2 regions of the Curtobacterium sp. SGAir0471 genome follow, and region 1 is predicted to be linked to the other one. Evidence: predicted binding sites of a transcription regulator. Region 1 holds the regulator's gene; the other holds the start of a gene.
What was found. The regulator HrcA, encoded in region 1, represses chaperone genes, less so after heat shock. The targets are predictions, from matches to a motif close to TTNGCACTCGNNNNNNNCGAGTGCNAA.
Positions count from the first base shown of each region.

Region 2: the regulator HrcA is predicted to act here: its motif matches at 1,173-1,199, upstream of groL (chaperonin GroEL).

Region 1 covers NZ_CP027869.1:1,425,269-1,428,673, reverse strand. The annotation lists gene C1N91_RS06530 (RsmE family RNA methyltransferase) at 1-301, opposite strand, end outside; gene dnaJ (molecular chaperone DnaJ) at 301-1,413, opposite strand; gene hrcA (heat-inducible transcriptional repressor HrcA) at 1,525-2,547, opposite strand; gene C1N91_RS06515 (DUF4870 domain-containing protein) at 2,656-3,099, shown strand; gene hemW (radical SAM family heme chaperone HemW) at 3,122-3,405, opposite strand, start outside.
Region 2 covers NZ_CP027869.1:3,108,650-3,112,054, reverse strand. The annotation lists gene C1N91_RS14435 (LytR C-terminal domain-containing protein) at 1-557, shown strand, start outside; gene C1N91_RS14430 (cold-shock protein) at 740-943, shown strand; gene groL (chaperonin GroEL) at 1,242-2,861, shown strand; gene C1N91_RS14415 (hypothetical protein) at 3,195-3,405, shown strand, end outside.

The DNA of each region.
Region 1 (3,405 bases):
CGGCCTGCACCGCCATCTCGTCCCGTCCGCCCTTCGCGAGCGCCTGCACGAGCACCAGCGCGGGGCGCGGAGCCGCGTCGACCGAGACGTCGGACACGGTCAGCGTCAACGAGTCCTTGCCCGTCGCGACCACCGCACCGGTCACGACCGTCCCGCGCCCGTCCGCGATGCGCAGCGTCTCGCCGACGCGGACCCGCGCGACGGACACCGCGTGCCGCCCCTCGGCGCCGTCGAGCGACACCGGGTCGCCGACACCGACGCCGTCGAGCCCGCCCGGCTCGACCAGGTGGAGCGAGGCCATCAGAAGTTGAAGAAGCGGTCGCGGAGCTTGCCGAACATGCCCTGCTGGAAGCGCGCGAGCTGCGGTCCCGGTGCCCTGTGGGACTTCGCGAGCTGCTCGACCAGTCCACGCTCCTTGTGGGAGAGCTTCGTCGGCGTCACGACCTGCACCCCGACGCGGAGGTCGCCTCGTCCGTTGCCGCGCAGCTTGGTCACGCCGCGGTCCTTGATCACCAGGACGTCGGCGCTCTGCACGCCCGGACGGATCTCGAGCTCGACCGGCCCGTCGAGCCCGTCGATCGTGGTGTGGGCACCGAGGATCGCATCGGTCATCTGGACCTCGAGCGTCGCGAGCAGGTCGTCGCCGTCACGGCTGTAGACGTCGTGGTGGCGCACCTTGACCTCGAGGTAGAGGTCACCCGAGGGACCGCCGGCCGGGCCGACCTCGCCCTGTCCGGGCATCTGCAGCCGGAGCCCGGTCTCGACACCCGCGGGCACGTCGACGGGGATGGTGCGGCGCGCGCGGACGCGGCCCTGTCCCTGGCACGTCGGGCAGGGGCTCGGGATGACGGTGCCGTAGCCGCGGCACGTCCCGCAGGGGGCGCTCGTCACGACGTTGCCCAGCAGGGAGCGGACCTGGCGCTGGATGTGCCCGGAGCCGCCGCAGATGTCGCAGGTGCGCGGGCTCGTCCCCGGCGCGCAGCACGAGCCGTTGCAGGTCTCGCAGACGACGGCCGTGTCGACCTCGACGTCCTTGTGCGTGCCGAAGACGACCTCGTCCAGGTCGACCTCGATGCGCAGCAGGGCGTCCTGTCCGCGCTCGGCCCGGCTCCGCGGACCGTTGCCACGTCCACCGCCGCCCCCGCCGCCGAAGAAGGCGTCGAAGATGTCGCTGAACCCGCCGGCGCCGCCGCCGAAGGGGCTGTCGGCCTGCGGCCCGGCGTCGTAGCGCCGGCGCTGCTCCGGGTCGCTCAGCACGTCGTACGCGTGCGTCACGTCCTTGAAGCGCTCGGCCGCGTCCGGGCTCGGGTTGACGTCCGGGTGCAGCTCGCGCGCCAGCCGTCGGTAGGCCTTCTTGATGTCGGCATCGGAGGCGTCCGGCTGGACGCCGAGGACGTCGTAGTGGTCTGCCACGGTTCCCTCAGTCGGTTTCGGTTCGGTCGGTGGGTCGCGGCGGTCGCCGCAGATCGGTCTGGAGGCGCGGAGCCGGTCCGCAGGACACCGCGCGTCGGGCGCGTGGTCCGGTCAATGTTCGCCCAGCAGCTTGGACAGGTACCGTGCGACCGCGCGGACGGCGGCCATGTTCGTGCCGTAGTCCATGCGGGTCGGGCCCAGGACGCCCAGTCGGGCGACCGCCCCGCCGCCGGCGAGGTACCCGCCGGCCACGATGCTCGTCGCGTCGAGGCCGTACTCGGCGTTCTCGGCGCCGATGCTCGCGGCCACGGCCACGTCGTCCACCTGCATCTCGCCGAACAACCGGAGCAGGGTCACCTGTTCCTCGATCGCCTCGAGCACGGGGAACAGGCCGCCGGAGAAGTCCCGCTCGCTCTTCGCCAGGTTCGCCGCGCCGGCCATCACCAGGCGGTCCTGGCGGTTCGCAGCCACCTGCTCGATGAGCGTCGCGACGACGACCCCACCGAGCGCCTGCGCGTCCGGGCGGAGCTGCTGCGGCACTGCGCGCAGGGCCCGGGGCACGTCCTGCAGCAGGAGTCCGACGCTCGCGCCGTTCACCACGGTGCGGAGCTCGGTGAGGGAGTCCTCGTCGAGGGGGACGTCGGTCTCGACCACGCGCTGCTCGACCCGGGCGGTGTCCGTGATGAGGACGACCATGAGCCGGGTGTCACCGAGCCGGACGAGCTCGACGTGCTGCACGCGGGCGCGCACCATCGACGGGTACTGCACGAGCGCGACCTGGTTCGTGAGCTGGCTGAGCAGGCGCACGGTGCGCCCGAGGACCTCGTCGAGGTCGTTCGGCGTGCCGAGGAAGGTCTCGATCGCGTGCCGTTGCGCGCTCGACAGCGGCCGCGCGGCCGCGAGGTGGTCGACGAAGACCCGGTAGCCCTTGTCCGTCGGGACCCGGCCGGACGACGTGTGCGGCGCCGCGATGAGCTGCTCGTCCTCGAGCTGCGCCATGTCGTTGCGGATCGTCGCCGCGCTGACCCCGAAGGCGTGGCGCTCGACGATCGTCTTCGAGCCGACGGGCTCCCGCGATGCGACGTAGTCCCGCACGATGGCCTTGAGGACCTCGAGGGAGCGTTCGCTGACCATCCGGACCCCTTCCGTTCGATGCTGGCACTCGGACGTGTCGACTGCTGATCCTACGCCCGACCACCGACCGACCGGGACCGCGGGGGCCTGCGCCGGTACGCTCACGGCATGAGCTACGGACAGCAACCAGGCGGCCCGCAGGACGGCCGGTACGGCCAACAGGCGGGGGGACCCCAGAACCCGCAGGGACCGCAGTACCCGGCCGGCTTCACGCCGCCGCAGCCGATGTCGCCGGAGGACCAGCGCCTGTGGGCGACCCTGACGCACGTCGGCGGCATCTTCTTCAGCCTGGTCGTGCCGATCATCGCCTACCTGGTGCTGCGCGACCGTGGGCAGTTCATCAAGGAGCACACCCGCCAGGCGCTGAACTTCCACATCACGATGGCGATCGCGTACGTCGTGGCGTGGTTGCTCTGCCTGGTCGTGATCGGGTTCGTCCTGCTGCCGATCATCGGCGTGCTCGTGATCGTGTTCGCGATCCTGGCGGCCGTGGCGGCGAACCGCGGGGACTTCTACCGCTACCCGCTCACCATCGAGTTCATCAAGCAGTAGCGCGCGGGCGGCAGCCCGCGCGTCAGTCGAGCAGTTCGCGGACGACGGCGTCCGCGAGCAGCCGGCCCTGGAGGGTCAGCTCGATGCGTCCCCGCACCGCGGCCGAGCCGTCCACGAGACCACGCGCGATGAGGCCGGCGACGCGGCCACGGGCCTCCCGACCGAGTTCCGCGGTGCCGAGCTCGCCGCGAACGCGCGCCGCCAGGAGCACCCGCTCGACGTACCGGGTGTCGGCGTCGAGCGTCTCGCGCCCGGCCGCCGGGGACTCGCCGGAGAGCACCCGGTTCGCGTACGCGGCCGGGTGCT
Region 2 (3,405 bases), 1.7 Mb from region 1:
ACGTCTCCGACGGCCCCCGGGTGGGAGCGCACCGCGGTGCCCGTCGTCGTGGGCGCGGGTGGATCGCGTTCGCGTGGGGCGCCCTGGCCACCGGCGTGCTCGTGCTCGTCGGTGTGCTCGTGCTCGCGCTGCTGAACGGCAGCTACTCGTTCCCGGGGTCGACCTCGACGCCGAGCCCCTCGACGAGCTCCTCGGCGTCCGCCGCGCCCTCGGAGACGCCGTCCGAGACCCCGTCGGCACCCGCGTCCGAGGAGCCGAGCGCGGCGGAGCCGTCGGCGCAGGGCACGACGAGCGTGGTCGTGCTCAACGGCACGACGACGACCGGACTGGCCGCCCGTGGCAGCCGCGCGCTGACCGCCGCCGGGTGGAAGGTCACGTCGACGGGGGACGCCGGCACGACGGGGACGACGACCTCGGTCGTGTACTACCAGCAGCCCGAGCAGCAGGCCGTGGCGCAGGGGGTGGCGAAGGCCCTCGGCATCGCGACGGTGGAGCAGTCGTCGGCCTTCCCGAACGCGGACGTCAGCGTCGTGCTGGGCGCCGACTACGGCGGCTGACGCACGGTCCCACGGGGCATCGGCGCGCGGTTTGTGACAGGGGTGTTTCGGGCACGTTGATTCTTGACGGAATCGGCGTGAAAGAACGTCACACCCCTTGCCTTGCCGCGGATGTTGCACGAGAGTCATCGCCAGACGGCGACGGCGTCGTTCGCAACACCAGCACCAGGGAGCAAGAGATCATGGCCAACGGAACCGTGAAGTGGTTCAACGCCGAGAAGGGCTTCGGCTTCATCACCGTGGATGGAGGGGGCCAGGACGTGTTCGTGCACTACTCGGCAATCGACATGTCGGGGTACAAGGTCCTCGAGGAGGGCCAGGCGGTCACCTTCGACGTCGGCACCGGGGCCAAGGGCCCGCAGGCAGAGGCGGTCCGACCCGCCTGAGTCCGGGACCACCCGTCGACGCGCCGTCCCCTCGGGGCGGCGCGTTCGTCGTGTGCGGGCCGACGCAGTGCTGCCGTGTTGCTGCAGGGGTGCCGCTGCGGTGGGACCGGCGCCATCGGTACCGGCCGGTGGACCCGGTGCCGCACCGCCCGCTGCTCCGTCTCCTGGGAAGTCGAGCCGTGCCTCCCGGCTGTGTTGCACTCGCACCCGGCGAGTGCCAGAATCGGCGTTGGCACTCGCTCACGCTGAGTGCCAGCACGACCCCCATGACGACGTCCGGGAGGGACGAGAAACTCACATGGCTAAGATCATTGCTTTCGACGAGGAGGCCCGCCGTGGCCTCGAGCGCGGCCTGAACACCCTGGCCGACGCCGTGAAGGTGACGCTCGGCCCGCGCGGCCGCAACGTCGTCCTCGAGAAGAAGTGGGGCGCCCCCACGATCACGAACGACGGTGTCTCCATCGCCAAGGAGATCGAGCTCGACGACCCGTACGAGAAGATCGGTGCGGAGCTCGTCAAGGAGGTCGCCAAGAAGACCGACGACGTCGCCGGTGACGGTACGACCACCGCGACCGTGCTCGCCCAGGCGCTCGTCCGCGAGGGCCTCCGCAACGTCGCCGCCGGTGCCGACCCGGTGTCGCTCAAGCGCGGCATCGAGAAGGCCGTCGCCGCCGTCTCCGACCAGCTCCTCGCCAACGCGAAGGACATCGAGACCAAGGACCAGATCGCCGCGACCGCGTCGATCTCGGCCGCCGACTCCACCATCGGCGAGCTCATCGCCGAGGCGATCGACAAGGTCGGCAAGGAGGGCGTCGTCACCGTCGAGGAGTCGAACACCTTCGGCACCGAGCTCGAGCTGACCGAGGGCATGCGCTTCGACAAGGGCTACCTGTCGCAGTACTTCGTCACGGACCCGGAGCGCCAGGAGGCCGTCTTCGAGGACCCGTACATCCTCATCGTCAACTCGAAGATCTCCAACATCAAGGACCTGCTCCCGGTCGTCGACAAGGTGATCCAGGCGGGCAAGCAGCTGCTCATCATCGCCGAGGACGTCGACGGCGAAGCCCTCGCGACCCTCGTCGTGAACAAGATCCGCGGCATCTTCAAGTCCGTCGCCGTCAAGGCCCCGGGCTTCGGTGACCGTCGCAAGGCCATGCTGCAGGACATCGCGATCCTCACCGGCGGCCAGGTCATCTCGGAGGAGGTCGGCCTCAAGCTCGAGAACGCGACCCTCGACCTGCTGGGCAAGGCCCGCAAGGTGATCATCACCAAGGACGAGACCACGATCATCGAGGGCGCCGGCGACGACGAGCAGATCGCGGGCCGCGTCCGTCAGATCCGCTCCGAGATCGAGGCGACCGACTCCGACTACGACCGCGAGAAGCTCCAGGAGCGCCTCGCCAAGCTCGCCGGTGGCGTCGCCGTCATCAAGGCTGGTGCCGCGACCGAGGTCGAGCTCAAGGAGCGCAAGCACCGCATCGAGGACGCCGTCCGCAACGCGAAGGCCGCCGTCGAGGAGGGCATCGTCGCCGGTGGTGGCGTCGCGCTCATCCAGGCGTCCGTCGCGCTCGACTCGCTCTCCCTCGAGGGTGACGAGGCGACCGGTGCGAACATCGTCCGCGTCGCGATCGACGCGCCGCTCAAGCAGATCGCGCTGAACGCCGGTCTCGAGCCGGGCGTCGTCGCCGCCAAGGTCCGCGAGCTCGAGTCGGGTCACGGCCTCAACGCCGCGACCGGCGAGTACGTCGACCTGGTCGCCGCGGGCATCATCGACCCGGCCAAGGTCACGCGCTCGGCGCTGCAGAACGCCGCGTCGATCGCCGGTCTGTTCCTCACGACCGAGGCCGTCGTCGCCGACAAGCCCGAGAAGGCCGCGGCCATGCCGGCCGGCGACCCCACGGGTGGCATGGACTTCTAGTCCCGGTAGCCGGAAGGGCCCCGCACGCTGCGCGCGTGCGGGGCCCTTCCGCGTGCGGCGGCGAAGGCGGCGGTGGCGGCGGTCGGGGCCCTTCCGCGTGCGGCGGCGAAGGCGGCGGCGCTCCCATCGGTCGGCGCCGGTGGTTCCGGTTGCACGACTTGCCGCTCAGCTTCGTCGCCGACGGCACGTCGTGCGACGAGAACGTCTGCGCGCGGCACGTCGTGCGATCCGGTCGCGAGCACCTGTCCCGCACAGGAGGCTCAGCCTCGGTCGGTCTCCACAGGTGCGCCCGCCTCGACCAGCGGTGACTCGTCGCGCGTCCAGGATGCGGACATGACCACCCCTCGCGCACTGCCGGAGAGCCTGGCGAACCGGGCCTTCACGGTCGCAGAAGCACGGCGGTACGGCGAGGGACCGAATCGCATGCGTCGTGCCGACCTCCGGAGCCCCGTCCACGGCGTCCGGGTGCTGCGCGACCGCGAGGTCGGGCTGGTGGAGTGCATCGCCCTGGTGCTCCGCCCCGAGCAGCGCTTCAGTCACACCA